DNA from 4 places in the Pseudomonas sp. GW821-FHT11G12 genome. Region 4 is predicted to be linked to each of the others. Evidence: predicted binding sites of a transcription regulator. Region 4 holds the regulator's gene; each other region holds the start of a gene.

Region 1 (7,777 bases), on a different contig from region 4:
TGGCGCGCCTGATCCATGCCTGCCGTCCATTCGAAATTGACTGCGCCGGGGATGTGTCCACCCTTGGCCGCCAGCACTTTCTCGCCGGAGTATTCCAGTGGCCCGCGAGCATCCCAGATCGCCAGGTCGGCGGCACCGAGGCGGCTTTGCAGGTATTCGCGGGTGGCGGTCGGTTCGTCGTGCAGGGTCAGGGCTACCGGACCGCCGACGACAGGAGGGATCTGGATCGACATCGGCGAGCCTTCCGCCAGCCACGCCGGCAGGCCGCCGTCGAGGTAGTGGTACTTGTCGTGACCGATCACGTCGAGCAGCCAGATGAAACGTCCGGCCCAGCCACCGCCTTCTTCGTCATAGACCACGTAGACCGCGTCCTTGTGATGACCCAGTTCACCAAACAGTTCTTCGAGTTTTTCTTTTGTCGGCAACAGGCCCGGAGCCGGTGCCTGGCCCAGCTGGGTGCGCTTCGGATCGACGAAGCGTGCGCCGGGAATGTGACCCTCGGCATAGCGGGCGGCACTGGTCAGATCCACCAGAATCAGGTTGCGGGCTTCGAGGCGAGGGAGCAGGTCGCTCGGCTCGATCACCAGCGCCAGGCCAGAGAAGTCAGACATGTGAGGTCTCCAGAGCACAAAGGGGAAGGATTGTAGCTGTCATTGGCCGCGCTGGCTAAAGCTGTGCAGGGCTTTCTCGATGCACTGCGCGGTTTTGCCGAAGGCTTGCACGGTGATGTCGGCGAACGGCCCGCCACCTTGGTCGGCCACCACGATCATGATGACGCGGCCGTTGTGGACCAGCGAGCGCAGGAACAGGTGTTCGCCTCGGAACAGCGTGCGCAGCGAGGGCGGCAGCAGGGCGGAAAACTGGGCGTTGTTGTCCGGGGTGATCCGCACTTGTGCCTGCTGCGCGAGCAAGCGTTGCAGCACGGTGCTTTGACTGACGACGAAGTTGAGCGCAGCGGCTTCCTTCGGCAGGCCGGAAATCTGATGCACGCGCAGACTGGACTGCGTGCGGTCGGCCATCAGGATCATCACCCGGCGCATGCCGCTGGCCACCAGCGCGTCGCGAGCGGCAATGGTCAAGTGCATGGCATTGGTGAAACGGCTCGGCTCGGCCAGCAGTTCGGCGCATTGCCGGCGCCACTTGGCGAGGTCGTCGGCATTGGGTGCGGCGGCCGGCAGCATTCCGGCGGGCAGGCGATGGGTGCCCCACGGCCACAACAGGGAAACCGCCGGGTGCCACAGATCCGGCATCGAATGCCGGCGTGCGCTGTTGGCGGCCTGCTGGTGCAACTGTTGTTGCACCTCGTCCATCGAGATTTGCAGATAGAGGCTGGTCAGGTATTGCCAGCGCTCGCTGTGCGGACTGTCCCAGGCCTGTTGTGCCGACAGCGCCAGGCCGTTGGCCAGCAGCACGGTGTTGGCCGGCTGATTGAGCCAGTGGCGCAGGGTCGGGTCGTCATCGAGGCGATTCTGCTGGCGTAGCGGGTGATCGACATCGCGGGCGATGCGCAAAACCTTGACCAGTTCGCGCTGCTCGGTGAGCAGCAATCGATAGCCCTGCTGCACCCAGATCGGCAATCGCCAGACTTCGACCAGCGCCTCACCGATCTTCAGCAGGCGCACGCCGAACAATTGCTTTTCCACGTCGCGGGCCGATTCGCCCTTGTGGATAACCCGCACTTCCCACTCTTCGAGCAGTTGGGGAAAGGTCAGCGCCAGCGGCCACAGCGGCGACAGAAATAACAGACTGCCCCAATGAATGTCCTGCCACAGCCGCGCCAGGCGACTGGCAAAAAAGCCGTTGGCCTGTTGCGTGGCGTGCTGGCTGATCATCTGTATCTGGCGCAAGGCCTGGGGAATTTGTGCCTGCGGTTCGGCGGGCAGGCGAGCCAGCAGTTCTTCGGTGCGGGCGAGGCCAAGGCGATTGATCGCGACCTCAAGGTTTTCCGCCGGTGCAGTCATGCTGCCCTGGGTGTGGCGATTGGCTTCGCGAATGATGCTCAGCGCCAGCGCCGGGCTGTCCTGCATCAGGTCGGCGATGTCGCGCAGCGAGCTGCGATTATCGCGGATGGCGCGGCAGACACGATCGTGGGCTTCTTGCGGCACCGGCAGGCGCACGCCGTCGAGCAGCTTCACCCAGCCATCGAGTGTGGTGGGTTTTACGTGTGGGACGTTCGTTTCATTAGCCATGTCTGGACGAGATCTTCACTGACTGTAGACGCGCCCGGCATGGGCTAAATTGGCTTTTCGCCTGAACTGGCTATAGTCTGGCGCAGTTTTGCCGATAAGTAGAAGAAGAGATTTTTTAACTTCCGAATATGACCTTGAACCCGACTTAAATAAGTACTTTCTACCTATGGCTAAAATTATCGGCATCATCGTCGTATTCGCGAGCGTGCTCGGCGGATACGTGCTCTCCCACGGCAAGATTGCCGCCCTGATCCAGCCTTTCGAGGTGATGATCATCGGTGGTGCGGCACTCGGAGCATTCCTCCAGGCCAACCCCGGTTACATGACGATGCACGTGCTCAAGAAATCCCTGAGCATGTTCAGCTCGCGTTTCAGCCACACGTTCTATCTGGAAGTGCTGGGCCTGATCTACGAGATCCTCAACAAGAGCCGCCGTGAAGGCATGATGGCCATCGAGGGCGACATCGAAGATGCCGCTGCGAGCCCGATCTTCGCCAAGTACCCGGCGGTATTGAAAGACGAACGCATGACCGCGTTCATCTGCGATTACCTGCGCATCATGTCGTCCGGCAACATGGCGCCGCACGAGCTGGAAGGCTTGTTCGACATGGAACTGTACAGCCTCAAGGAAGACCTCGAGCATCCGTCCCACGCGGTGAACGGCATCGCCGACGCCATGCCGGGTTTCGGTATCGTCGCGGCGGTACTGGGTATCGTGGTGACCATGGCCTCGTTGGGTGAAGGCGATCAGAAGTCCATCGGTTTGCACGTGGGTGCGGCACTCGTGGGTACCTTCTTCGGTATTCTCGCGGCATACGGTTTCTTCGGCCCGCTGGCGCACTCCCTGGCGCACGATGCCAAGGAAGAGCTGAACGTCTACGAAGCCATCAAGGCCTCGCTGGTAGCTTCGGCGTCCGGCATGCCGCCATCGCTGGCTGTCGAGTTCGGTCGCAAGGTTCTGTACCCGGCTCACCGTCCAAGCTTTGCCGAGCTGGAACAAGCCGTTCGCGGTCGTTAAGTCATGGAAAATAACCAGCCGATAATCATCAAGCGCGTCAAGCGCATCGCCGGCGGGCATCACGGCGGGGCGTGGAAGATCGCCTTCGCCGACTTCGCGACGGCGATGATGGCGTTCTTCCTGGTGTTGTGGCTGCTGTCCACCGCGACCCCGGAACAGAAGATCGCCATCGCCGGTTACTTCAAGGACCCGGTCGGTTTCTCCGAGAGCGGCACGCCGTACATCATCGACCTGGGCGGTACGCCGACCCTGGCGCCGGAAAACACCCTCAACCCTGAAGTGAAGTCGCAGCCGCAACCGGACAAGGTCACGGTCGACACCGAGCAGGTTGAAGGCATGGCCGAGCAGGTCGAGAAGGAACGTCTGGAACTGTTGCTGCAAGAACTGCAGAACAAGGTCGACGAGAATCCGCAGCTGCAGAAGTTCAAGGATCAGATCCTGTTCGAGATCACGCCGAACGGCTTGCGCATCCAGATCATGGACGCCGAGAACCGTCCGATGTTCGACTCCGGTTCTGCACGCCTGAAGCCGTACTTCGAAGACATCCTGCTGGCCATGGCCGACACCATCAAAGCGGTGCCGAACAAGATCAGCATCAGCGGCCACACCGACGCCAAGCCGTACACCGGCACCGGTGACTTCGGTAACTGGGAGCTCTCGGCCAACCGTGCCAACGCCGCCCGGCGTGCGCTGGTGGCGGGTAGTTATCCGGACGGGCAAGTGGCGCGGGTCGTGGGTTACGCCTCGTCGGCGCTGTTCGACAAGGAGAACCCGTTCAACCCGGTCAACCGTCGCATCGACATCGTGGTACTGACCAAGAAGGCCCAGGCGGCCATCGAAGGTTCGCAAGGTACCGAACCGTCGAAACCGGCAGATCAAGGTCAGAACGGTGCGGCCCCGGCCACACCGGTCGACCCGAACGCCTTGCCGGCGGATCAGCAGCCAGTGCCGGCGCACGAACTGCGCGAACGGTTGAACCTGTTTGACGACGCGGCGCCGAAACCAGCCGCGCCGGGCAGCGCGGCGCCAGCCCCGGCGCCCGCTGCACCCGCCACTGCACCGGCGCCCGCGCCGAAACAGTGACCCACAAAAAAGCCGACAGTGATGTCGGCTTTTTTGTATCCGGCGACGACTGGGCGCTTTTTTGATCAGCCTCTCACGGATAATCCCCGATCAGCGCACACGGGTGTTTTGCTTTAAATGGCCAGCAATGAATTCAAATCCTTCTGAACCACAGGGAGTCGTGACGATGGAAAATCAGACAATCTTTTTGCTGCAACAGCAATTTGACGAATTAGCGCAACGGGTGCCTGGCGAGGGTATCGAGTTCTGGTTCGCTCGCGAACTGCAGGAGCCTTTGGGTTATGCACGTTGGGAAAACTTTCTCACCGTTGTCCAGCGTGCAATAGCCTCGTGTGAAGCCACCGGTGTGGATGCTCTCGATCATTTTCGTGGCGTTACGAAAATGATCGAGATTGGCAAAGGTGGGCAACGAGCTACCGACGATTTCATGCTTACGCGCTATGCCTGTTACTTGATTGCGCAGAATGGCGATCCGCGTAAACGGCCCATTGCCTTTGCTCAGAGCTATTTCGCGCTACAAACGCGCAAGCAAGAGTTGATTGAAGACCGGATGCGCCTGCTGGCCCGCTTTGATGCTCGTGATCGCTTGCGCGAGTCGGAAAAAGAACTGTCGCAGAATATTTACGAACGTGGCGTGGATGATGAGGGGTTTGCTCGTATCCGCTCCCGGGGAGATGCAGCGCTTTTCGGTGGGAAAACGACTCAAGCGATGAAAGATCGCTACGGCATCATCAAGAGTCGGCCACTTGCTGATTTTCTGCCTACATTGACTATTGCTGCGAAAAATCTTGCCACTGAGATGACCAATCACAATGTGCTTCAGGTTGATTTACAGGGTGAGTCGGCTATTGCGAGCGAGCATGTCCAGAACAATTTGAGCGTGCGCGACATGCTGGACCAGCGTGGTATCAAACCCGAGGAACTCCCTGCGGAAGAGGATATTCGCAAGCTTGAACGTCGGGTTAAATCACAGGAAAGGAGCATCGCAAAGCAGGCGCCGAAGCTACCGGCTGACTGATATTGAGGTGGTCGCTGGAGTGGATCCACAAACAAAAGCCGCAGATGACTGCGGCTTTTGTTTGGCTGGGACATTCCCAAAGTCAGCGTTGCTGGCGATCTTGTTCAGTAGCCGTTTTCAGGCAGGCTGGCGATGATCGAGCGGTAGCTGTTCATTCGCTGCTGTTGCACGCGGCCATCTTCCAGGGCCTTGAGCAGGGCGCATCCTGGCTCGCGGTCGTGCTTGCAGTCGCGGAAGCGGCAGGTGCCGAGCAGGTCGTCGAACTCGATGAAGCCAGCCTCGACGTCGGCTCGGCTGACGTGGCCCAGGCCGAATTCGCGGATACCCGGGGAGTCGATCAGCTCACCGCCACCAGGGAAGTGGAACAGGCGCGCGGTGGTCGTGGTGTGGGTGCCCTGGCCGGACAGTTCGGACAGCGGGCCGACGCGGGTTTCCACCTCGGGCAGCAGGCTGTTGACCAAGGATGACTTGCCGACACCGGACTGACCGACGAATACGCTGATGCGCCCGTCGAGCTGCTTCTGCAATTGCTCCATGCCGTTGCCGTGATGCGCCGACACTTCCAGCACCGGATAACCCAGCGTGCGGTACACCGCCAACAACGCGTTCAGCGCCGGGGCGTTCTGTTCGTCGATCAGGTCGAATTTGTTCAGCAGCAGCAACGGGCGGATGCCGGCGTGCTCGGCCGCGACCAGATAGCGGTCGATCAGGTTCGCATGGGGCTCGGGCAGCGGGGCGAAGACGATGACGATCATGTCGACGTTGGCGGCCACCGGTTTGAGCTGGCCACGGCTGTCCGGGCGGCACAGTTCGGTGGTGCGCGGCAGTTGCGCAACGATCACGCCGATGCCCTGGTTGCCGGCGCGCCAGACCACCTGATCGCCGGTCACCAGCGCAGGCAGGTTGGCCCGCAAGTGACAGCGGAAAACCTGGCCGGCCAGTTCGCCGTCAACGGCCTCGACTTCGACCTGCACACCGAAGTGGGCGATCACCAGGCCGTGCTGTTCCGGGCCCAGATCGCCGCCTTCGAGCGCCTCGACAGCCGAGGACTCGCGTTTGGCGGCGCGGGCGGCGCGCTCGCCCTGAATCTTTTCGATGCGCCAGTTTTGACGACGATTGAGTTGGCGTTTGGCCATGGGTGTTCCGTCTGAAGAATGCAGCGATTAGGTAAAACGGCCGCGAGTTTAGCACGCCCGGGCACCGCCCTAGGCTAAACTGCGCAGCATTGCCTAGGAGCCGAAATATGCAAAACCCGCAGAATCTGATCTGGATCGACCTGGAAATGACCGGTCTGGATCCGGAAAACGACGTCATCATCGAAATGGCCACCATCGTCACCGACAGTGACCTGAATACGTTGGCCGAAGGCCCGGTGATCGCCATCCACCACAGCGACGAAGTGCTGGCCCGCATGGACGAGTGGAACACCCGCACCCACGGCAACTCCGGCCTGACCCAGCGCGTGCGCGACAGTCGTGTCAGCATGGCCGAGGCTGAAACCGAAACCATCACCTTCCTCGAGCAGTGGGTGCCGAAGGGCAAGTCGCCGATCTGTGGCAACAGCATCTGCCAGGATCGCCGCTTCCTCTATACCCACATGAAGTCGCTGGAAAGCTACTTTCACTATCGCAACCTCGACGTTTCCACGCTCAAGGAACTGGCCGCGCGCTGGGCGCCGGACGTGCGCGACAGCTTCAAGAAGGGCAGCACTCACCTAGCGCTGGACGACATCCGTGAATCCATCGCCGAGCTGCAGCACTACCGCAAGCATTTCATCAAGTTCTGAGATCGGCGACCCACGCCGAGGCGCCCTCTTTTGGTGCCCCGGCGAAGTGAGTAGACTGCGCGCCTTCCTGCCAGGATCGCCACCATGTTGCTGATGCTCTACCTCGTCGCCATTACTGCCGAAGCCATGACCGGCGCCCTGTCTGCGGGCCGTCGCGGCATGGACTGGTTCGGCGTGGTGCTGATCGCCTGCGTCACGGCATTGGGCGGCGGTTCGGTGCGCGACGTGCTGCTCGGGCACTACCCGCTGACTTGGGTCAAACACCCGGAATACCTGGTGCTGACCACGGTCGCGGCGATGATCACCGTGTTCACGGCACGCTGGATGCGCCATCTGCGCTCGCTGTTTCTGGTGCTCGACGCGGTCGGTCTGGTGGCGTTCACCCTGATCGGCTGCATGACCGCGCTGGAAATGGGTCACGGCATGCTGGTGGCTTCGGTCAGTGGCGTGATCACCGGGGTGTTCGGCGGCATCCTGCGCGACATCTTCTGCAACGACATCCCGCTGATCTTCCGCCGCGAACTCTACGCCAGCGTCTCGTTCGCCGCAGCGTGGTGCTACATGCTCTGTCTGTTCCTCAACGTGCCGAGCGAGCAGGCGATTCTGATCACGCTGTTTGGTGGCTTTCTATTGCGGCTGTTGGCGATTCGCTTCCATTGGGAAATGCCGAAGTTCGTTTATAA
Region 2 (7,777 bases), on a different contig from region 4:
CAGTGGAACATTTCCCCCAACGATTCGGTATTGATGCTGCGCGCCGAAGCCGATGGCCAGCGCACGCTGGCCCGCGCCCGTTGGGGGCTGACGCCGCCGTGGCTGACCGATCTGTCGCGTACCCCGGCCCATGCCCGGGCCGAAACCGTCGCCGAACAACCGATGTTTCGCGAAGCCCTGCGCCTGCGCCGTTGCCTGCTGCCGGCCAACGGTTTCTACGAATGGCGCGGCACCACGCGCAAGCGTCCGTACTGGCTGACGCCAGGGGAAGGTTCTTCACTGTTTTTTGCGGCGATCTGGGAGGCGTATCCGGTGCAGGAGCAGGTCTGGCTCAGCACTGCGGTGATCACTCAACCGGCGGCCAGTCAGCGCCGGCCGTTGATTCTCGATGAGGCGGGGCAGGCGGCATGGCTCGATCCCGAGACGCCGCTGCATGTCCTGCAAGGCCTGCTCGCCAGTGAACCCGCCGCCTTGCGCGAGCGGGTGCTGGCGAACATGGTCAATGATCCGAAGCTCAACGGGCCGGAGTGTTTGACTCCGGCCTGATTGATCAGACCTTGAACTGATTGATCAACCGCCGCTGCTGCTCCGCCAGTTTGGTCAGGTCCGCACTCGCCGAACTCGACTCGTCCGCACCACCCGCCACTTCATTCGCCACCTGACCGATGTTGATCACGTTGCGGTTGATGTCGTCGGCCACCGCGCTCTGTTCCTCGGCGGCGCTGGCGATCTGGGTGTTCATGTCGTTGATCACCGACACCGCCTGGGTGATGGTCTCCAGCGCTTCGGCTGCCTTGGCCGCGTGCTGCACGCTTTCGTCGGTGCGGTTCTGGCTGTCTTCCATGACCCGCACCACGTCGCGGGTGCCTTGTTGCAGTTGCTGGATCATGCTCTGGATTTCTTCGGTGGCTTTCTGGGTCTTCTGCGCCAGGTTGCGCACCTCGTCGGCCACCACGGCAAATCCGCGACCCTGCTCACCGGCACGGGCGGCCTCGATGGCCGCGTTGAGGGCCAGCAGGTTGGTCTGCTCGGCGATCCCGCGAATGGCGATGAGGATCGCGTTGATGTTTTCGCTGTCCTTGGCCAGCGTCTGCACCACGTCCACCGCCTTGCTGATTTCCACAGCCAGCACGCCAATCGAATTCGACGTGTCGCGCACGATCTGCATGCCTTGGCTGGCGGCCTGATCGGCATGGCTGGCGGCTTGCGCCGCCTGGGTCGCGTTGCGCGCCACGTCCTGGGCGGTGGCGGTCATTTCCTGCACCGCGGTGGCGACCTGATCAATCTCGGCCATCTGCTTCTGTATGCCGATATTGGTGCGGATCGCGATGTCCGCCGTGTGCTCCGAGGAATCGCTGACACTTTGTACCGACGACACCACCTGCGTGATCATCGCCTGCAGCTTCGCGAGGAAGGTATTGAAGCCTTTGGCGATTGAGCCAAGTTCGTCTTTGCGATCACTGCTCAAGCGACGGGTCAGGTCGCCTTCGCCCTGGGCGATGTCATCGAGCATGGTCACCATTTGCTTCAGCGGTCGGGCGATGCCGTGGCCCACCAGCCAGATCACCAGCAAACCGAGGCCGGCGATGATCAGGCCGACCATGGCCATGCCGAAGGTGTCGGATTTGCGCTGGGCGTCGAGGTCACCCTGGAGTTTCTGCAGGTCGGCCATCACTGCGTTGAGCGGCAGTTGCAGCATCAGCGTCCAGCGTGCGTCGGTCTGGCCGATGCCGAATGGCAGGTACAGTTCGATCCGGCCCGAATCCTTATTGACGGTGTAGGTCACTTCGCCGCGCTTGAGATTGGCCATGTTGGCAATCTGTTGGGCGTCGAGGATGTCGCTGACCTTCTCGCCGAATTTGCTCGGGTCCTTGGTGTAGGCAACGATCCGGCCGTTGCCGCCGATCAGGGCCATTTGCCCGGCGCCGCTGTACAGTTTCTGGTTCGCGCCCAGGAGCATTTCCTGAATGAAGTTCACCGACAGGTCGGCGCCGACGATGCCCTGGAACGCGCCGTTGAGCATGATCGGTTCAATGAAGGACGCGAGCATGACGATCTTGTCGCCGACCTTGTAGGGCGCCGGATCGATCACGCAGGATTTCCTGGTTTCTTTCGAGCACAGGTAGTACTCGCTGGCGCGCACGCCGGTGGACAGGACTTTCTGGTCGTCGACGTCCACCAGTTTGTCCAGGCCGAGGGTGCCGTCTTCGTTGCGGAACCACCACGGCAGGAAGCGCCCGTTGGCGGCGTCGATGCCGACCACGCTGGTGCCGACGTAAGCCGCGTCATTGTGGTCCAGTGCGTTCTTTTCCCAGCCGATGTAGGTGCCGAGAATCTTCGGGTTCTTCTCGACGTTTTCCTTGATCAGGCTGATCAGTTGCTCGCGGCTGACGGTCAGTCGTGGCTGACCATCGGCGCCGGGCGTGCCGAGCAGGGCGTTGACCCGCACCAGTCCGCCGGCAATCAGCAGCGGCGCTTCCAGCTCGCGCTGGATCTGGCTGACCTGGGTCTGTGCCAGCGAGGTCAGGCGTTGTTCGATGACTTGCTCGAACTGGGCCTGGGTTCGTTGTTGAACCATCTCCTGGGTGCGGGCGCCGGAAAACAGCGCATACAGCACCAACGCAGCCACCACGCTGAGAACGATGGCGCCGGCCAGGGCCGCCACGGAAAACTGGATCGACTTGAATTTCATGGAAGCTCCGCACGCAAGAGGACATCTGCGCTGCTGTATCGGCAGCCACTATTGCGCCATGAGGCGAAGTGCGAGCAATTGACGGTGGATGTCGCAAATGGATCAGTGCGCGACGCAGTTGTAGAGGGCTTGTCGGCGGATGTGAATTTTTTCCTACAGGGACGAGCAGTGTCTTCTGAAAACAGGTGCATCACGTCTGTTGTATCTGGCGTCGATACAATTACCCGCCTAGGATACGCGGCATGTTTTCAGGGAGCTTTTGAATGAACAAGACTTTGGTTGTAAGTGCACTGAGCGCGGCGCTGTTGCTGGCCGGTTGTCAGTCGGTCAACACCACCAGCGGCGGTGCCGTGGGCGTGGAGCGCAAGCAGTACATGTTCAGCATGCTGTCCTCGCAAGAGGTCGACCAGATGTATGCCCAGTCCTATCAGAAGACCGTTGGCGAGGCGTCCAGCAAAGGTGTGCTGGACAAGACCAGCAACGAAGCCAAGCGGGTTCAGGCGATTGCCAACCGTCTGATCGCCCAGGCGCCGAACTTCCGTCCGGATGCCGCGCAATGGCAGTGGGAAGTGAACCTGATCAAGAGTGACGAGCTCAACGCCAACTGCGGCCCTGGCGGCAAGATCATTTTCTACACCGGGCTGATCGACAGCCTGAAACTGACCGACGATGAAATCGCCGCGGTCATGGGTCATGAAATCGCCCACGCCCTGCGCGAGCACGGTCGTGAAGCAATGTCCAAGGCCTATGGCATCGAGATGGCCAAGCAGGGCGCCGGTGCGTTGCTCGGTCTGGGTCAGGACAGCCTGGCGCTGGCCGACACCGTGGCCAACTACGGGATGACGCTGCCCAACAGCCGTGCCAACGAAAACGAAGCCGACCTGATCGGCCTGGAACTGGCCGCTCGCGCCGGCTACAACCCGAACGCCGCGATCACCTTGTGGAACAAGATGAGCAAGGCGTCCGAAGGTGCGCCGCCAGAGTTCATGAGTACTCACCCGGCATCCTCCAGCCGGATCGCCTCGTTGCAGGCGGCCATTCCGAAGGTCATGCCGCTTTACGAAAAAGCGCCAAAGTCCTGAAGCAATGATCGCTCCCGCACTGAGTGTGGGAGCGATCTGCCGGATCAGACCCAGCCGCTGCTCTGCATCGCCTTGTACACCGCGACGATTGCCAGAATCATGAACGCCGAAGCCGCGAGGCGACGGATCAGGGTCAATGGCAATTTGTCTGCGGCAAAGTTACCCGCCAGAACCACCGGTACGTTGGCAATCAACATGCCGAGCGTAGTGCCGATGATCACCAGCCACAGTTCCGGGTATTGCGCGGCCAGCATCACGGTGGCGATCTGGGTCTTGTCGCCGATTTCCGCGAGGAAGAATGCGATCAGGGTGGTCAGGAACGGTCCGAACTTGCGGGCGGTGCTGGCTTCATCGTCGTCCATCTTGTCCGGCACCAGCGTCCACAGGGCGGTGGCGGTGAAGCTCGCGGCGAGAATCCAGTGCAGGACCGCATCGGAGAAGAAGCTGCCGAACCAGGCGCCTACCGCACCGGCTGCCGCGTGGTTGGCCAGGGTCGCAGCGACGATACCGGCAATGATCGGCCAGGGTTTGCGAAAGCGAGCGGCGAGAATCAGCGCGAGCAGTTGCGTCTTGTCGCCGATTTCGGCCAAGGCAACGATTGCGGTGGGAACGAGTAACGAGTCCAGCATCAGGATTTCCTAAGGGGCGGGTCGACACGGCTATGACACGTACAGCCTTCCCGCCCCGGGTAAGGTGTGCGTGTCATAGGTCTTGTCAAACCCTGCGATCCGTCTGCTGCGGACGCTTGGGTCGCATACGCCATGATCTGAGGATCAAGTATGTTGACGTATGCCGGACGAGCATGGCGCTCGTGGGAGACTACTCCCCTAGGACGGAGCGGATTCTGCCTAGGCAGAATCCATTCGGCAAGTGCTAATTTTCAGCCGCGCTTGGCCCGGTAAATCCGGAAACCATTGCCTTCGGCCTTGATCGCACACACGCCAAGATGCTCTTCGATCAGCGGCTGGTACTTCAGGAAGCTGTTCGCTACCAGGCGCAGTTCGCCGCCGTTTTTCAGATGTTTGGCTGCTTTTCGCAGCAAGTTTTCTGTGGCGAAATAGTCGGTATGTACGCCGACATGGAACGGCGGGTTGCTCAGAATTGCGTTCAATCCCATCGGTGCGGCGTCGATTCCGTCGCCGGTCAACACGTCGGCTTCCAGACCGTTGGCTGCCAGTGTCAGGCGACTGCTGGCGGCAGCGAAGGCGTCAACGTCCAGCAGAGTGACCTGATTGTGCGGGTAGCGACGTTTGACCGCCGCGCCAAGCACACCGGCACCGCAACCGAAGTCCAGCAGATGACCGCTCGGCAGTTTGTCCAGATGCTCCAGCAGCAGGGCGCTGCCGCGATCCAGTCGGCCATGGCTGAAGACGCCCGGCAGGCTGATGACTTTCAGCGGGCCTTCGGCCAGTGGCAGCTCATAAGTCTGCGCCAGGCTTTCCAGGGATTTGGCTTCTGGAGCGTTGGCCACCGTCACTTGCCAGAGTTGGCAATGACGCGCGCTGTCGAGCTTGCGCGGCTTGCCGAACGGGTTGAGTTGCTTGGAGGCACCTTCGATGCCGCTGCGCTTTTCCCCGACCAGAAACACTTCGCGCCCGGCCAGGCGTGAAGCCACGGCATTGAGGATGTAGTCGGTCAAATCCTTGGACTTGGGCAGGAACACCACCGCGCTGTCGAACTCGCGCTCCGGCACGTTGACACCGAAATGGCTGCGGCCTTCAAAGCGCGCATCGAGCGCCGCCTGATCGCCGGCATGCCAGCACCAGCCAAAGGCGTTGGGCAGGCGCCCGAGCAGATCGTCGGCGGGCAGACCGGCCAACAACAGCGAACCCTGGAATAACTCGACCTGACGAAGCAGTACTTCACTGCGCGGATCCATAACTGCTCCTGTGAAAAAAGTGCCGCAGTTTATCAACTGACGACCCGCAGCGCCTTACCGCTGAAGAACGCGTGGGTGTTTTCGACCAATTGACCCACGATCCGCTGCCGGGCCTCGCGGCTGCCCCAAGCGTTGTGCGGAGTGACGATCAGGCGCGGGATGTCGGCAGCCAGCAGTGGATTGCCATTAGTCGGTGGCTCGACGCTCAGCACATCGGTGGCCGCGCCGCCCAGATGACCGTTGCGCAAGGCATCGGCCAGGGCCTGTTCGTCGATCAGACCACCACGGGCGGTGTTGACCACGAAGGCACCGGGTTTCATGGACGCCAGTTCGCGGGCACCGATGAAGTGCCGGGTGTGTTCATTGAGCGGGCAGTGCAGGGTGAGGGCGTCGATCTGTGGCAGCAGTTCTTCCAGCGGCAGGCGATCCGGTCGGGCCGGGCGCCCCGGAATCTGTCCGAGCAGGACGCGCATGCCGAAGGCTTCGGCCAGACGCGCGACCGCGCCGCCGAGTTCGCCATGCCCGAGCAGGCCCAGGGTTTTTCCCTCCAGTTCGACGATCGGATAATCCAGCAGGCAGAACTGTTTCGCCTGTTGCCAGCGTCCTTCACCGACGGCTTTTTGATAATCGGCCAGGCGCGTGGCGAGGTTGAGCAACAGCATGATCGTGTGTTGCGCCACCGATGGCGTGCCGTAACCCTGGCAGTTGCACACGGTAATTCCCTGGGCGCGGGCGGCGGCCAGATCGACATTGTTGGTGCCGGTGGCCGTGATCAGGATCAGTTTCAGTTGAGGGTTGGCAGCCATGGCGGCGGCATCGATCAGGATCTTGTTGCTGATGGCCACGGTTGCGCCTTGCAGGCGTTCGGCAACCTGCGCAGGCAGTGTCTGGGCGAACAGTTGCAGGTCGCTGAAGCAGGCGCGCAACGGCTCGAGGTCAAGGTCGCCCAGATCCAGGGAAGGGTGATCGAGGAATACGGCGCGGTGGGCGTTCGTCATCAACTGTACCTGTTGTGCTTTGAAGGGAAGGCGTAATCTGCCGAGCCTACCAGATGAAACAAAACGTTACGCTTGGCCGAAAGGAGCCCCCATGTACTGGACCGAGTTCTTGACCGTTGCACTGATTCACCTGCTGGCCGTCGCCAGCCCCGGCCCGGACTTTGCCGTGGTGGTGCGCGAGAGCGTGACCCACGGTCGTCGCGCCGGTACCTGGACGGCACTGGGCGTGGGCACGGCGATTTTCCTGCACGTTGGTTATTCGCTGCTGGGCATCGGGCTGATCGTTTCCCAATCGATCGTGTTGTTCAACGCCCTGAAATGGGCCGCCGCCGCTTACCTGCTGTACATCGGCTTCAAGGCCTTGCGCGCGCAACCGGCACCGGCCGTGACCGACGATTTGCACAAGGAGGCTGGTGAACGCACCGCCCGTGGCGCCTTCACCTCAGGTTTCGTGACCAATGGACTGAACCCGAAAGCCACGCTGTTCTTCCTGTCGCTGTTCACCGTGGTGATCAACCCGCACACGCCGCTGGCGGTACAGGCCGGTTACGGGCTTTACCTGGCTGCCGCGACCGCCACCTGGTTCTGTCTGGTGGCGATGTTGTTCAGCCAACAGCGCGTGCGCGCCGGTTTCGCCCGCATGGGCCACTGGTTCGACCGCACCATGGGTGCCGTGCTGATCGCCATCGGCGTGAAACTCGCGTTCACCGAGATGCATTGATCGAGCTGAGCTGATTCAGGGCGTTGAGGTACTCCCGGGGATTGTCCCCGAGCAAACGGCGGAACATCGCGCTGAACGCCCGCGCGCTGCCGTAACCCAGATCCCGCGCCACGCTCTGCACGCTGTCCCCGGCGAGCAGGCGGGGCAGGGCTTCCATCAGGCGCAGTTGCTGGCGCCAGGCATTGAAATTCATCTTCAGTTGTTGCTGGAACAGCCGCGCCAAGGTGCGCGAGCTGGCGCCGACCTGCTGCGCCCAGTCTTCCAGAGTGTTGGGATGATCCGGTGTGCGCAGCAATGCCAGGCAAATGCTTTGCAGGCGTCGGTCGCCGGGCATCGGTATGTGCAGCGGCAGGTTTTCGAGGCCGGCCAGCTCCTCCAGCATCAATTGCTGGATCAGCGGATTGT
Region 3 (7,777 bases), on a different contig from region 4:
CGCTCGGAACCGGCGGCCTCTTCTTCCAGGGTGATCACCTGGCAGGTGTGGCGATGGCCACGGGAGGCGATTTCGTCGGCGATGTTGTGCACCTCGAACAGCGCGGACTGGCTCTTCGGTTCGGCGACGAACGTGCCGACGCCCTGCATGCGCACCAAGAGGCCGTCGGCGGTCATTTCCCGCAGCGCTCGGTTGATGGTCATGCGGCTGAAGCCCAACTGGCTGACCAGCTCGCTTTCCGACGGCACGCGGTAATGCGGCGGCCAGTTACCACTGTCGATCTGCTGGGTGATCATCTGTTTGACGCGGGCGTACAAGGGCGCCGGACTGTCGCCCATGTTCGCGGCCAACGGAGAGACTGGAGGCGGAGTCGGCACGGTGGATCCCTGTTCATTGGATAAGGTTGCTAGCTTGCCGGAGTTTACCGGGCAGGCAAACGTCTGTATATGTATATACAAATAACACACGATGGGGTGCTGAACCATGTCCGCCTTCTTTGCCGAACGCGCGCTGCTGCCTAACGGATGGGCCAACAATGTACGTCTCGAGGTCAGCGCCGAAGGCGTATTGACCCGAATCCAGGCCGATTCCACCGCAGAAGGCGCCGAACGGCTGAGCGGTCCGCTGCTGCCGGGGATGCCGAATCTGCACTCCCACGCGTTCCAGCGAGCGATGGCCGGGCTGGCAGAAGTGGCCGGCAATCCCAATGACAGTTTCTGGACCTGGCGCGATCTGATGTACCGGCTCGTCGGAAAAATCAGCCCGGACCAGCTCGGCGTGATCGCCCGCCAGCTGTACATCGAAATGCTCAAGGCCGGTTACACCTCGGTCGCCGAATTCCATTACGTCCACCACGATCACAACGGTCAGCCATATGCCGATCCGGCCGAGCTAGCGTTGCGTATCAGCCAGGCCGCGAGCTCCGCCGGCATCGGCCTGACGCTGTTGCCGGTGCTCTACAGCCACAGCGGGTTCGGTGGCCAGACACCGAACGAAGGCCAGCGTCGCTTCATCAACAGCACCGAAAATTACCTGAAGCTGCAATCGCGCCTGCAACCGCTGCTGGCTCAGGAAAAGGCTCAGTCGCTGGGATTGTGTTTCCACTCGTTGCGCGCGGTCACCCCACAGCAGGTCAGCGAAGTGCTGGCGGCCAGCGACAAGCAATGCCCGGTGCACATCCACATCGCCGAACAGCAAAAGGAAGTCGACGACTGCCTGAGCTGGAGCGGTCGTCGTCCGCTGCAATGGCTGTACGAGAACACCGACGTCGATCAGCGCTGGTGCCTGGTGCACGCGACCCACGCCAATCCGGAAGAAGTCACGCTGATGGCTAAGAGTCGCGCCATCGCCGGCCTGTGCCTGACCACCGAAGCCAACCTCGGCGACGGGATTTTCCCGGCGGTGGATTTCCTGGCTCAGGGCGGACGCATGGGTATCGGCTCCGACAGCCATGTGTCGTTGAGCGTGGTGGAAGAATTGCGTTGGCTGGAATACGGCCAGCGTCTTCGCGATCAACGACGCAACCGTTTGTACGGCGCGGATCAACCGATGGTCGGCCGCACCTTGTATGACGCGGCGCTGGACGGTGGTGCTCAGGCGCTGGGCCAGCCGATCGGTGCACTGGAAGTCGGCAAACGCGCCGACTGGATTGTGCTCGATGGCAGCGATCCGTATCTGACCACGGCCAGCGGTGACGGGATCCTCAACCGCTGGCTGTTTGCCGGTGGCGACCGTCAGGTGCGTGACGTGCTGGTCAACGGTCAGTGGGTCGTTCGTGACGGGCGACATGCCGGGGAGGAGGACAGCAATCGCGCCTTCACCCAGGTCCTGCGAGACCTTTTGGGCTGACACAAAAAAACCTGTGGAGGGCAACCTCCACAGGTTTTTTGTTGCGCGTCAGTTGGACGTCTTGGCCATCTGTTGATCCGATGCGCGCCAGATCAACCGCGTGGTGTCATAACCCTGCTGACGCGCCTTGCTCAGCAGTTCTTCGCGCACCACACCGTTGACGGTCGGCGTGCGGGACAACAGCCACAGGTAACGTCGGCTCGGGTCGCCAACAATGGCGGTCTTGTAGTCGTCACTGACGTACAGCACCCAGTATTGACCCTTCGCCGAACCCGGAATCAGCCGCGAGAACCAGGTATCAAACTCGACCCACAACTTGTCGGTCTTGCCCGGCACCTGTGGATAAGCCGTGCCCTTGACCTCTTCCCACTGCCAGTCCTTGGTCAGGCAACGGTTGAACACGCCGAGGTTGCCGTCAGGCTGGAGGCTGTAGCGGGCTTCGGATTGCGCACAGTTGCGCTGGAAATACATCGGCAGCCGCGCCAACTCGTACCAGGTGCCCTGGTAACGCTTGAGATTGACGCTGTGGACTGTCTTGGGCGCCAGCGGATCTTCACCGGTCGTGGCGCAGCCGGCCAATACCAGGCCGGCAAAAAGGACAAGCAATAACCGCTTCATTGTTTTTCTCCCGTGGGCGCGTAGCCCCGGTTTACTTCAGGCCTTGGCCGGAAAACATCAACACTTTGTCACCGGCGTACTGCACGCTGATAAAGCTGTTCTTGTCGCCCCAGGTGCAACTGGACATGCCGAGCGCGCCCGAGCAATCGGTGGGCTTGCCGAGCAGCGTCTCCACTTCGGCCTTGGCCATCCCGGCCGAGAGCTTCGAGTAGTTTTCCTGATTGACCTTGCTGCATGCGGCCAACAGCACGCAAAACGACAGAAGGGCGATAGATCGCAGCGACATGGTGTAACTCCTGGAACGGAAGGGGGATGGCATGGCGCCAACCAGAAGCTTAGAAGAGAAAACCCCTGTCTGGTTCCCTGGGCACATGGCTATTTGTTAGCCCGCTCGTCCGGCTTTCATCAGCAAATCAGACACTTTGTAGGGCTATTGAGCATTTCGTCGCCTTTCGCAAAAGTCGCCTAATCTTTGGCGCGCCGCGGTCGAAATAAGAGCAGCGCAAAGCCCCAGAGTGTGGCAAATTGCCGCCCCCTTCTTGACCAGCCCCTTCGCGGTAGCTCACTTAATGACCAGAAACATGAAATTCAGCCACAAGATCTTGTTGGCTGCCGCCCTCGTGGTGGCCGTTGCGTTCGCCTGTTTCATTTTGTTCAACGACTATCGACAACGCGAAGCCCTGCAAACCAGCACCGAAGCGTCAATGCAGGAACTGGGCAGCCTGACCACCAGCAACATCCAGACCTGGCTGGAAAGCCGCATTCAATTGCTGCAATCGATGTCGCAGCAGGTTGTCGCCGACGGCAATGCCCCCGCCAGCCTTAAGCGCATCATCGACCTGCCCGCCTACACCGGCAATTTCCAGCTCAGCTATTTCGGCGGTGCCGACGGCGTGATGTTCTCGGTCCCGGCCGGCAACCGCGCACCGGATTACGACCCGCGCGCCCGTGGCTGGTACAAGGCCGCGAACAGCGCCCAGCAAACCATCGTCACCGAACCGTACATCGCCGCCTCGTCGGGCAAACTGGTGATTACCGTTGCCACCCCGGTGCAGCGCCAGGGCCAGATGATCGGTGTGGCCGGTGCCGACATCGATCTGTCGAGTGTCAGCGCAATCATCAACTCGCTGAACTTCGGCGGCCATGGCCACGCGTTCATCGTCAGTGCCGACGGCAAGATCCTGATCCACCCGGACAGCAAACTGGTACTCAAGACCCTGGCCGAGGCCTATCCCAACGGCGCACCGAAAGTCAGCCCGGGCCTGAAGGAAGTCGAGTTCGACGGCAAGACCCAACTGATCTCCTTCACCCGCGTCAACGGCGTACCGTCGGCCGACTGGTACGTGGGCCTGGTGCTGGACAAGGACACCGCGTTCTCGATGCTCAGCGAGTTCCGCACCTCGGCGCTGATCGCCATGATCATTGCCGTGGTGATCATCATCGCCCTGCTCGGCATGCTGATCCGCGTGCTGATGCAACCGCTGCTGACCATGGGCCGCGCCATGCATGACATCGCCGAAGGCGAAGGCGACCTGACCAAACGCCTGACCATCCACGGCCACGACGAATTCGGCGCGCTGGGCTTGTCGTTCAACCGCTTCGTCGAACGTATCCATACCTCGATCCGCGAAGTGTCCTCGGCCACTGGCCAGGTCAACGAAGTTGCCCTGCGCGTGGTCGCAGCGTCCAACTCGTCGATGTACAACTCTGACCAGCAGGCCTCGCGTACCAACAGCGTGGCCGCCGCGATCAATCAACTCGGCGCCGCCGCCCAGGAAATCGCCCAGAACGCCGCCCTCGCCTCGCAACACTCCAGCGACGCGCGCAGCCTGGCCGAAGACGGCCAGCAGGTTGTGGATAAAACCATCCACGCGATGCAGCAACTGTCGGCGAAGATCAGCGATTCCTGCGGCAACATCGAAACGCTGAACAGCAACACCGTGAACATCGGGCAGATTCTGGAAGTGATCACCAGCATCTCCCAACAGACCAACCTGCTGGCCCTCAACGCCGCCATCGAAGCGGCCCGTGCCGGCGAAGCCGGTCGCGGTTTCGCCGTGGTGGCCGACGAAGTCCGCAACCTGGCGCACCGCACCCAGGATTCGGCGCAGCAAGTGCAGAAAATGATCGAAGAGCTGCAGGTCGGCGCGCGTCAGGCGGTCGGCATCATGACCGAGAGCCAACGAGAGAGCGAAAGCAGCGTCGGCATCGCCAACCAGGCCGGCGAACGCTTGGGCAGCGTGACCCAGCGCATCGGCGAGATCGACGGCATGAACCAGTCGGTGGCGACGGCAACGGAAGAGCAGACGGCCGTGGTCGAGTCGATCAACGTCGACATCAACGAGATCAACACGCTGAACCAGGAAGGTGTGGAAAACTTGCAGGCGACGTTGCGCGCTTGTGCGGATCTTGAGCAGCAGGCTGCGCGGTTGAAGCAGTTGGTAGGCAGCTTCAGGATATAAGGCACTCTCACTGATCTCTTCGCGGGCCTTTCTGCGAAGAGGTCAGTCGTCTTGATGCTGATTCAGAAACTCGACCCCGGCTGCGAAAGAAACGCCAGCTCCTCAGCCGTAGACACCCGCCCCAACACCGCATTGCGATGCGGAAACCGCCCAAACCGCGCAATCACCCGCTGATGCCGCTCGGCATAATCCAGGTTGTCGGCAAACACCCCGCGCTCCGCCTCCGGCTGTTCGGCCACCAGTTCGATGAATCGCGAGACCGCTTCATTCTGCACCGCGAGGTTTTCGCAGTGTTCGAAGACGAGGTAGATGAAGAGTCGCTGGATCGGCTTCAACTGCCGATCGAAATCCGCCGCGATGCCTTGGGCAACCAGCTTCTGTGCCCGTAGATCACCAGAGAAAGCTTTGGGAGTATCGCGAAAGATCATTCGCGGGAGTTGATCGAGCAGCAGCACCACCGCCAGCCAACCTTCGGGACGTTGCGTCCACTCGGTCAATTCGCCAGCGAGGGCCTGATCGACAAAGACCCCGAAACGCTCACGCGCTTCGAGGTCCTGGCTGTCTTTCTTGCCGAACCACAACTTGCCCTGTTGCGCCGTCACTTCAGTGGCTGACTCGGAATGACCGAACCACCAATCGAGCAACGGCTGCCAGGGCGCGGTCATGGTTTATTCCTTGTGGTAAGCCGTGGCGCGAGCGACTTCTTCTTTCGAGCCGAGGAACACCGCTACGCGCTGGTGCAGGCCTTCAGGCTGAATGTCGAGGATGCGCTGGTGACCGTCGGTGGAAGCGCCGCCCGCCTGTTCCACCAGGAACGACATCGGGTTGGCTTCGTACATCAGGCGCAGTTTGCCCGGTTTGGACGGCTCGCGGCTGTCGCGCGGGTACATGAACAGACCGCCACGGGTCAGGATGCGGTGCACGTCGGCAACCATCGCCGCGACCCAGCGCATGTTGTAGTTCTTTTTCAGCGGGCCTTCTTCACCGGCCAGCAGTTCCGAAACGTAGCGCTGTACCGGGGCTTCCCAGTGACGCTGGTTGGACATGTTGATGGCGAATTCCTGGGTGCTTTCAGGAATGGTGATGTCTTCGTGGGTCAGGACGAAGCTGCCCATTTCGCGGTCCAGGGTGAAGCCTTTCACGCCGTGGCCCAGGGTCAGCACCAGCATGGTTTGCGGACCGTAGATGGCATAACCGGCGGCCACTTGCTGAGTGCCTGGCTGCAGGAAGGCCTTTTCATTCAAAGGCTCGTTCTGGCTCAGGTATTCGTTCGGGCAACGCAGTACCGAGAAGATGGTGCCGACCGGCGCGTTGATGTCGATGTTCGACGAACCGTCCAGTGGGTCGAATACCAGCAGGTAGGCGCCTTTCGGGTATTTGCCCGGGATCTGGTAGGCGTTGTCCATTTCCTCGGACGCCATGCCGGCCAGGTGACCGCCCCATTCGTTGGCTTCGAGCAGAATTTCGTTCGACAGCACGTCGAGCTTCTTCTGCACTTCACCTTGCACGTTTTCAGTGCCCATGCTGCCCAGAACGCCGCCCAGGGCGCCTTTGGACACGGCGTGGCTGATCTCCTTGCAGGCACGCGCCACCACTTCGATCAGGAAGCGCAGATCGGCAGGAGTGTTGTTGCTGCGGGTCTGCTCAATCAAATAGCGACTCAGGGTAACGCGGGACATGGACGGCTCCGGTGGAATGGGGGGCTAAAAACCCGCGCAGTTTACAGGGAGTCTGAAACCGTAGCGAGCAATGACGCCCGGTAACGTGCGTCGGGTGCAATTCCTGCTATCAGACGTGATCGAACCGAGAGAGTTCATGCACCGGATTCAGCGTAGTTGGAAACCCGACGGGTGTAGAGGCCACACCCGTCATATTCAGGACTTGGCCGGCGGCTTGCGCAGCAGACTGAAGGCCATCGCGGCCAGAAACAGCACACTGAGCAGCAACACCGCCCACAGGCCGAATTTCTTCCAGTTGGTGTCGGTTGTGGCTGCCGAGGTGGCCGTCGAAGTCTGGCTCGTCACCGCCTCACCCTGCACCGTCGCCTTGCCAAGTGTGGCCAGTTTCTCCGGTTTGAAGTCAGGGATCAGGGTCGAGAGCGGCAAGTTCGCAGTTCTCACCGTCGGATTGCCCAGCGCCAGGCTGTAGGGCCCGTCGCCGCGGGCGAGGAAGATCACCTGGGTGGCGCGCACCGCGTACTTGACGCTCGGCGCCTGCTCGCCGAGACCGCCGCCGCGTTCGTCGACCGTCAGTTTCAACTGCTGGACGGTCTGCCCGTAGAGCTGCAATTCGTTCTGCACCACGTCCTGGCCATTCTGGGTCAGGCGATAGAGCAAGCCGCTGCTCAACGGCTGCCACGGCAGACTGGTTTCGCGGCGCCCCGAGAGCGTCACCGGCGCCAGGCTGTTGGGTTGCTTCAGCTCGACCTGGACCCGCTCGATATTCAGCCCCATCGGCAACTGCCAGGTGTACTCCCCGGCCTTGGTGCTGCTGCCGGCCAGCGCTGGCGACCAGACGAGCGGCAGCGGCAGGTTTTGCGGGTCGCTGCTTTTCAACTGCGCCGACGTCAGGGTCGGGGCCGCATTGGGCGAATCCCACAACAGACGCAGATAGCGCGCCGATTGCCCCGGCAACGCGACTTCGTGCTGCTCGATGCGCTCATCGGAAAAGGTCAGGCGCGCGACCTGGCCTTCGCCCCAGGCTTGCCAGTGCTGCAAGTCGTCGCTGGCCTCGATGCTGAAACGCTGGAAGCCGTCGCGCTCGCTGGTCCAGTCGAGGATCAGTTGCTGCAACGGCGCCTTGATCGCGCTGGCATCGAGCAGCCAGCCGCGCAGCACCTCTTCCCCCGC
Region 4 (7,777 bases):
CAGCGGCAGGCGCCGGCGCACTGTAGGCACTGAAACGACGGTTACTGCGCGAGATGCTGTGCACCTTCTCGCACAGCAGTTGCTTGACCTTCTCCGGATTGCGGGAGATGTCTTCGAAATTCTTCGGCAGGAAATCCACCGCACCGGCATCCAGCGCATCCAGGGTTACCCGGGCGCCTTCATGGGTCAGCGAGGAGAACATCAACACCGGGGTCGGGCAGCGCTGCATGATGTGCCGCACTGCCGTGATGCCGTCCATCATCGGCATCTCGTAGTCCATGGTGATCACGTCCGGCTTGAGGGCCAGGGCCTGATCGATCGCCTCTTTACCGTTGGTTGCCGTACCGACAACCTGGATGCTCGGATCCGCTGAAAGAATTTCCGAGACGCGGCGGCGGAAAAAACCCGAATCGTCCACCACCAGGACTTTGACTGCCATAAACACTCCATTAGGTGCTGCGGGACGTTGTCGCCCCGCCGCCCCGGATTCAAATACGCCGTGCGGCGTAACGCTTGAGCATGCTTGGAACATCGAGAATCAGCGCAATGCGGCCGTCACCGGTAATGGTGGCGCCGGACATGCCCGGGGTTCCCTGCAGCATTTTGCCCAATGGCTTGATGACCACTTCTTCCTGGCCGACCAGTTGATCGACGACGAAGCCGATCCGCTGAGTGCCCACCGAAAGGATCACCACATGGCCTTCACGCTGCTCTTCGTGAGCCGCGGAGCTGACCAGCCAGCGCTTGAGGTAGAACAATGGCAGCGCCTTGTCCCGCACGATCACCACTTCCTGGCCGTCCACCACGTTGGTGGTCGACAGGTCGAGGTGGAAGATTTCGTTGACGTTCACCAGCGGGAACGCGAACGCCTGGTTGCCGAGCATCACCATCAGGGTCGGCATGATCGCGAGCGTCAGCGGCACCTTGATGACGATTTTCGAGCCGGCGCCCTTGGTCGAGTAGATGTTGATCGAACCGTTGAGCTGGGAAATCTTGGTCTTCACCACGTCCATGCCGACACCACGGCCGGACACGTCGGAGATCTCGGTCTTGGTCGAGAAACCCGGGGCGAAAATCAGGTTGTAGCACTCGGTGTCGCTCAGGCGATCGGCGGCATCCTTGTCCATCACACCGCGTTTCACGGCGATGGCACGCAGGACGTTCGGGTCCATGCCTTTGCCGTCATCGGAAATCGACAGCAGGATATGGTCGCCTTCCTGCTCGGCGGCCAGGATCACCTTGCCGCCACGGGCCTTGCCCGAGGCTTCGCGCTCTTCCGGCGACTCGATACCGTGGTCGACCGCGTTGCGCACCAAGTGGACCAGCGGGTCGGCCAGAGCCTCGACGAGGTTCTTGTCGAGGTCGGTCTCTTCGCCCACCAGTTCCAGGTTGATCTCTTTCTTGAGCTGACGCGCCAGATCGCGAACCAGACGCGGGAAGCGGCCGAAGACTTTCTTGATCGGCTGCATCCGGGTCTTCATTACCGCGGTCTGCAAGTCGGCGGTGACCACGTCGAGGTTCGACACGGCCTTCTGCATCGATTCGTCGCCGCTGTTCAGGCCCAGGCGCACCAGACGGTTACGCACCAGTACCAGCTCGCCGACCATGTTCATGATTTCGTCGAGACGTGCGGTGTCCACACGAACGGTGGTTTCGGCTTCGCTCGCCGGTTTTTCCGGTGGCGGAGTCGCCGGCGCACGGGCCGGAGCCGGTGCAGCAGCGGCGGCTGGCTTGGCCGGTTCGGCTTTAGGCTCAGGCGCTTTTGCAGCAGGTTTTGCCGCAGCGGCCGGGGCCTTGGCGGCAGGTGCTGCAACAGCAGAAGCATTGCCGGCCGTCACCACGGCACCGGTGGCGACGTCAGTGAACTTGCCTTTGCCATGCAGATCGTCGAGCAGCGATTCGAACTCATGGTCGCTGATCAGATCGCTACCGGCCGCAGCCGCTGCCGGAGCAGCAGATGCAGGCACCGACGCAATCGCCGATTCCAGCGCATCGACGGCAAAGTTGCCCTTGCCGTGCAACTGATCGAGCAAGGCTTCGAATTCGTCGTCGGTGATGTCGGAGCTGTCGCCCGCCGCCGGAGCAGCCGGTGCAGCGGCTGTCGGTGCCACGGCGTCGGCCGCGAACTGGCCCTTGCCGTGCAACTGGTCGAGCAGCGACTCGAATTCGGCGTCGGTGATTTCATCACTGGCTGCCTCATCGGAAGCAGGCGCAGCGGCAGCCGCCGGGGCTTCAGCTTCGGCCTTGACGGCGTTCAGCGAGTCCAGCAACTGTTCAAATTCGTTATCGGTGATATCGCCCGAATCGCCTTCGACGACCAGTTCTTCGATCATCTCGGCAACAGGCGAAGCCGGGGCTTCATCCGCCGATTGCGGTTCAGCCAGACGCGCCAGGGCGGCCAGCAGTTCCGGGGTTGCGGCAGTAATCGGGCTGCGATCGCGGACTTCGCTGAACATGCTGTTCACCGCGTCCAGCGCTTCGAGCACCACGTCCATCAGTTCTGCATCTACGCGACGCTCACCCTTGCGCAGGATGTCGAACACGTTTTCGGCGATGTGACAGCACTCCACCAGCTCATTGAGCTGAAGGAAGCCGGCGCCCCCTTTTACAGTGTGGAAACCGCGAAAAATTGCGTTGAGCAGATCTGCGTCATCCGGACGGCTTTCCAGCTCGACCAGTTGTTCGGACAGTTGCTCAAGAATCTCGCCGGCCTCAACCAGGAAATCCTGAAGGATCTCTTCATCGGCGCCGAAGCTCATTAGGGGGTGCTCCTACAGGTCTAAAAACCCAAAAAACCTATAATTCCAAAACTCTAGAATCCAAGGCTGGATAACAAATCGTCCACATCGTCCTGACCGGACACAACGTCTTCTCGTTTATCGGCATGAATCTGCGGACCTTCACCCTGCGAGAGATGTTTTTGTGGATCTTTTTCAGCGAGCATCGCCGCACGGTCATGTTCGATGCCCGCAAAGCGGTCCACCTGACTGGCCATGAGCACGAGTTTGAGCAGATTGCTTTCGACTTCGGTGACCAACTGGGTCACGCGCTTGATCACCTGACCTGTGAGGTCCTGGTAATCCTGGGCCAGCAGAATGTCGTTGAGGTTGCTCGACACCGCGCGGTTGTCCGCGCTGCTGCGTGCCAGAAAACCGTCGACCCGACGCGCCAGCTCGCGGAACTCTTCAGCCCCGACTTCACGGCGCATGAAACGTCCCCAGTCGGCACTCAACGCCTGGGCTTCGTCAGCCAGGCCATTGACCACCGGCGTGGCGCTTTCCACCAGGTCCATGGTGCGGTTGGCCGCCGCTTCAGTCAGCTTGACCACATAGCCCAGACGCTCGGTCGCATCAGTGATCTGCGATACTTCCTCGGCCTGCGGCATATGCGGGTCGATCTGGAAGTTGACGATTGCACTGTGCAGTTCGCGCGTGAGCTTGCCCACTTCCTGGTACAGGCCACGGTCACGGGTCTGATTGAGCTCATGGATCAGTTGCACAGCGTCGCCGAACCTGCCTTTTTCAAGGCTTTCGACCAGTTCGACCGCGTGTTTTTTCAGAGTCGACTCGAAGTCGCCCTGTGAAGATTCGTTATGCTCCATAGCTCCCCCGCGCGTCATCAGCCGATGCGTTCGAAAATCTTCTCGATTTTTTCTTTCAGCGCCTGAGCCGTGAAAGGTTTGACCACGTAGCCGTTAACGCCGGCCTGGGCCGCTTCGATGATCTGCTCGCGCTTGGCTTCAGCGGTCACCATCAGCACTGGCAGGTGCTTGAGTTTTTCATCGGCGCGCACGTGACGCAGCAGGTCGATACCGGTCATGCCAGGCATGTTCCAGTCGGTCACCAGAAAGTCGATGCTGCCGCTGTTGAGCACCGGAATGGCAGTGGTGCCATCGTCGGCTTCAACGGTGTTGGTGAACCCAAGGTCACGCAACAGGTTCTTGATGATCCGCCGCATCGTTGAGAAGTCATCAACGATGAGGATTTTCATGTCTTTGTTCAATTCGACCTCCAAGCAGTCTTAAACGCGCCCAGCACCTGGACGCGCCATTTCAATCAATCCGGCAAAGCACTCGATGACTGTCTGGAGCACAACAGAGCAAGACCGGTGCCGTTCACCACCGCACCAGCCTCGTTCGCAGCGTCCCCACACTGCCTTCAGCGCGCTCGCCACTCCCCCAAACGCCCCCGCAAGCGGGCCGCGCACTGGCTGTGTAACTGGCTGACCCGCGATTCACTGACGCCAAGGACTTCACCGATTTCCTTGAGGTTCAGCTCTTCGTCGTAGTACAGCGCCAACACCAGTCGCTCACGCTCCGGCAAATTGGCAATCGCGTCCGCCAACGCAGCCTGGAAGCGCTCATCTTCCAGATCGCGCGACGGCTCAAGATGAGCACTTGCGCCATCCTCGTGCAGCCCTTCGTGTTCGCCGTCCTGCAACAGGTCGTCGAAACTGAACAGTCGGCTGCCCAGGGTGTCGTTCAAAATCCCGTAGTAATCGTCGAGACTCAATTGGAGTTCGGCCGCAACCTCGTGATCTTTAGCGTCACGGCCGGTTTTAGCTTCAATCGAGCGAATCGCGTCGCTGACCATACGGGTGTTGCGGTGAACCGAGCGCGGTGCCCAGTCCCCCTTGCGTACTTCATCGAGCATGGCGCCGCGGATCCGGATGCCCGCGTACGTTTCGAAACTGGCGCCTTTGCTGGCGTCGTATTTGGTCGAGACTTCGAGCAGGCCGATCATCCCGGCCTGGATCAGGTCTTCGACCTGCACACTGGCCGGCAATCGCGCCAGCAAGTGGTAAGCAATGCGTTTGACCAGTGGCGCGTAACGCTCGATCAGCTCGTACTGCGCGTCACGTGCCGACTTCTTGTAGAAATTCATACCGCTGGCGGTCATAGCACAGGTCCTGCCGTTTGCTGCACGAGGCGCTCGACGAAAAATTCGAGGTGGCCGCGCGGATTGGCGGGCAGCGGCCAGGTGTCGACCTTTTGCGCGATCGCCTTGAACGCCAGTGCGCACTTGGAACGCGGGAAGGCTTCATAGACCGCACGCTGCTTCTGCACCGCCTTGCGCACGCTTTCGTCGTAAGGCACCGCACCGACGTATTGTAGGGCGACGTCGAGGAAGCGATCCGTGACCTTGGTCAACTTGGCGAACAGATTGCGACCTTCCTGCGGGCTCTGGGCCATGTTGGCCAGGACGCGGAAGCGGTTCATGCCGTAATCGCGGTTGAGCAGTTTGATCAGCGCGTAGGCGTCGGTGATCGAGGTCGGCTCGTCGCAGACCACCAGCAACACTTCTTGCGCAGCGCGAACAAAACTGACTACCGAGTCACCAATACCCGCAGCGGTGTCGATCACCAGTACGTCGAGATTGTCGCCGATGTCGCTGAACGCCTGAATCAGACCGGCATGCTGGGCCGGGCTCAGGTGAACCATGCTCTGCGTGCCGGAAGCGGCCGGCACGATGCGGATCCCGCCGGGGCCTTGCAACAGCACGTCGCGCAGCTCGCAGCGGCCCTCGATCACATCGGCCAGGGTACGTTTGGGCGTGAGGCCCAGCAGAACGTCGACGTTCGCCAGACCCAGGTCGGCGTCCAGCAGCATGACCCGACGGCCAAGCTCTGCCAGCGCCAGGGACAAGTTCACTGACACGTTAGTCTTGCCGACGCCACCTTTGCCGCCGGTCACCGCGATCACCTGTACGGGATGCATGCTGCCCATGTTATTTCTTTACCTTGTCTTGCATAGACGGAGGCCACATTACTGGCTGCGCGTTCACAACCGGAACAATGCATGGCAGACCATCGATGTAGGTACAAAAACTGTTCATTACCTCAGCCAACCTGCTTGGTGGGACTGTGGTAGATATCAGCGAACATGTCAGCCATGGCTTCTTCGCTGGGTTCTTCCTGCATTTGCACACTGACGGCGCGGCTGACCAATTGATGACGGCGCGGCAGATGCAGATCATCCGGAATCCGTGGGCCGTCGGTCAGGTAGGCGACCGGCAGTTCATGACTGATCGCCAGGCTCAGCACTTCGCCAAGGCTGGCCGTCTCATCCAGTTTAGTCAGGATGCACCCGGCGAGCCCGCAACGCTTGTAACTGTGATAAGCGGCGGTTAGAACCTGTTTCTGGCTGGTGGTTGCCAGTACCAGATAATTTTTCGACCGAATGCCACGACCGGCCAGGCTTTCCAGCTGCATGCGCAGTGCCGGATCGCTGGCCTGCAGGCCGGCGGTATCGATCAGCACCACGCGTTTGCGCAGCAGTGGATCCAGCGCCTGCACCAGGGACTGGCCCGGGTCGACGTGGGTCACCGACACATTGAGGATCCGGCCCAGGGTTTTCAACTGTTCCTGAGCACCGATGCGGAAGCTGTCCATGCTCACCAGCGCAATGTTCTGCGCGCCGTACTTGAGCACGTAACGGGCGGCCAGTTTGGCCAGGGTGGTGGTCTTGCCCATGCCGGCAGGACCGACCATGGCAATGATCCCGCCCTCTTCCAGCGGCTCGACTTCCGGGGTGGCGATCATCCGCGCCAGGTGCGCCAGCAACATGCGCCAGGCCTGACGAGGTTCTTCGATATCGCTGGTCAGCACCAGCAGGTCGCGGGACAACGGGCCGGACAAGCCGATGCGTTGCAGACGACGATAAAGGTTCGCCTGAGCCGGACGGCTGCCTTGCAGCTGATTCCAGGCCAGAGTGCCGAGCTGCACTTCCATCAGCTCGCGCAGACTGTTGAGTTCGAAACGCATCGAATCCAGCGCACGCGGATCAACGCCAGCGGCAGCCGGCGCAGGTGCCGGAGCTGGACGCGCCGGAGCAGCGTAAGTCGGTTCTGTCAGAGGCTCGGCAGCCGTCAGCGGCAGGCCGGCGGTCAATGGCAGACCGGAGAACAACTGGCGATTGGTGTTGCCGTCGGCCTCACCACGCATGCTCAACTCGGCCTGGGCGGTGACGATGCGCGACTGGGTCTTGCGCAGCTCGTCTTCGAGTTCCATGTTCGGAACCCGTGGCGCCAGCGCCGACAATTTGTAATCCAGCGCCGCCGTCAGCTCGACGCCGCCGGCAATGCGGCGGTTGCCAATGATGGCGGCATCAGCGCCCAGCTCATCACGAACCAGCTTCATGGCCTGACGCATATCGGCGGCGAAAAAACGCTTAACTTGCATAAACCACTACCTCAGCCGTTGGGCCCTACTGTCGCAACGATGGTCACTTGCTTGTTGTCCGGAATTTCCTGGTAGGCCAGCACATGCAGTCCAGGGACTGCCAGGCGGCCAAAGCGCGAGAGCATCGCGCGAACCGGGCCTGCTACCAACAGGATCACCGGCTGACCTTGCATTTCCTGACGCTGCGCCGCTTCGATGAGCGAACGCTGCAGCTTCTCGGCCATGCTTGGCTCCAGCAGAACGCCCTCTTCCGAGCCTTGTCCTGCCTTCTGCAGACTATTGAGCAATATTTGTTCCAACCTTGGCTCCAGCGTGATAACTGGCAGCTCCGACTCAGTCCCTACAATGCTTTGGACGATGGCGCGAGAAACGCCGACCCGCACAGCGGCCACCAAAGCGGCGGTATCTTGACTCTTGGCGGCATTGTTGGCGATGGCTTCGGCAATGCTGCGGATGTCGCGCACCGGCACGTGTTCGGCCAGCAGTGCTTGCAGCACCTTGAGCAGTTGCGACAGCGACACCACACCCGGCACCAGCTCTTCCGCCAGTTTTGGCGAGCTCTTGGCCAGCAATTGCATGAGTTGCTGCACTTCTTCGT

Evidence for each region. The regulator FliA, encoded in region 4, starts transcription of late flagellar genes. The targets are predictions, from matches to a motif close to CTAAAGTTTNNNNNNNNNNNGCCGNTAA.
Region 1: a site for FliA is predicted at 2,260-2,287, ahead of motA (flagellar motor stator protein MotA). Genes of this name have one in related genera too.
Region 2: a site for FliA is predicted at 2,728-2,755, ahead of AC1RR7_RS28910 (methyl-accepting chemotaxis protein). Genes of this name have one in related genera too.
Region 3: a site for FliA is predicted at 2,932-2,959, ahead of AC1RR7_RS13055 (methyl-accepting chemotaxis protein). Genes of this name have one in related genera too.

The regions. Positions count from the first base shown of each region.
Region 1 is NZ_JBXARH010000003.1:198,372-206,148, reverse strand. It holds gene AC1RR7_RS12270 (rhodanese-like domain-containing protein) at 1-611, opposite strand, end outside; gene AC1RR7_RS12265 (HDOD domain-containing protein) at 651-2,189, opposite strand; gene motA (flagellar motor stator protein MotA) at 2,356-3,207, shown strand; gene motB (flagellar motor protein MotB) at 3,211-4,290, shown strand; gene dinD (DNA damage-inducible protein D) at 4,457-5,308, shown strand; gene rsgA (small ribosomal subunit biogenesis GTPase RsgA) at 5,413-6,444, opposite strand; gene orn (oligoribonuclease) at 6,552-7,094, shown strand; gene AC1RR7_RS12235 (trimeric intracellular cation channel family protein) at 7,179-7,777, shown strand, end outside; gene queG (tRNA epoxyqueuosine(34) reductase QueG) at 7,772-7,777, opposite strand, start outside.
Region 2 is NZ_JBXARH010000013.1:92,670-100,446, reverse strand. It holds gene AC1RR7_RS28915 (SOS response-associated peptidase) at 1-546, shown strand, start outside; gene AC1RR7_RS28910 (methyl-accepting chemotaxis protein) at 551-2,692, opposite strand; gene AC1RR7_RS28905 (M48 family metallopeptidase) at 2,956-3,774, shown strand; gene AC1RR7_RS28900 (TMEM165/GDT1 family protein) at 3,819-4,403, opposite strand; yybP-ykoY riboswitch at 4,491-4,615, opposite strand; gene AC1RR7_RS28895 (methyltransferase) at 4,655-5,653, opposite strand; gene AC1RR7_RS28890 (2-hydroxyacid dehydrogenase) at 5,686-6,651, opposite strand; gene AC1RR7_RS28885 (LysE family translocator) at 6,743-7,372, shown strand; gene AC1RR7_RS28880 (AraC family transcriptional regulator) at 7,356-7,777, opposite strand, start outside.
Region 3 is NZ_JBXARH010000003.1:388,253-396,029, forward strand. It holds gene hutC (histidine utilization transcriptional repressor HutC) at 1-338, opposite strand, end outside; gene AC1RR7_RS13040 (formimidoylglutamate deiminase) at 484-1,848, shown strand; gene AC1RR7_RS13045 (lipocalin family protein) at 1,897-2,466, opposite strand; gene AC1RR7_RS13050 (hypothetical protein) at 2,498-2,752, opposite strand; gene AC1RR7_RS13055 (methyl-accepting chemotaxis protein) at 3,036-4,928, shown strand; gene AC1RR7_RS13060 (DUF924 family protein) at 4,991-5,593, opposite strand; gene AC1RR7_RS13065 (class 1 fructose-bisphosphatase) at 5,597-6,607, opposite strand; gene AC1RR7_RS13070 (DUF3999 domain-containing protein) at 6,803-7,777, opposite strand, start outside.
Region 4 is NZ_JBXARH010000012.1:107,066-114,842, reverse strand. It holds gene AC1RR7_RS27920 (protein-glutamate methylesterase/protein-glutamine glutaminase) at 1-439, opposite strand, end outside; gene AC1RR7_RS27915 (chemotaxis protein CheA) at 489-2,759, opposite strand; gene AC1RR7_RS27910 (protein phosphatase CheZ) at 2,813-3,601, opposite strand; gene AC1RR7_RS27905 (chemotaxis response regulator CheY) at 3,619-3,990, opposite strand; gene fliA (RNA polymerase sigma factor FliA) at 4,158-4,898, opposite strand; gene fleN (flagellar synthesis regulator FleN) at 4,895-5,725, opposite strand; gene flhF (flagellar biosynthesis GTPase FlhF) at 5,839-7,179, opposite strand; gene flhA (flagellar biosynthesis protein FlhA) at 7,191-7,777, opposite strand, start outside.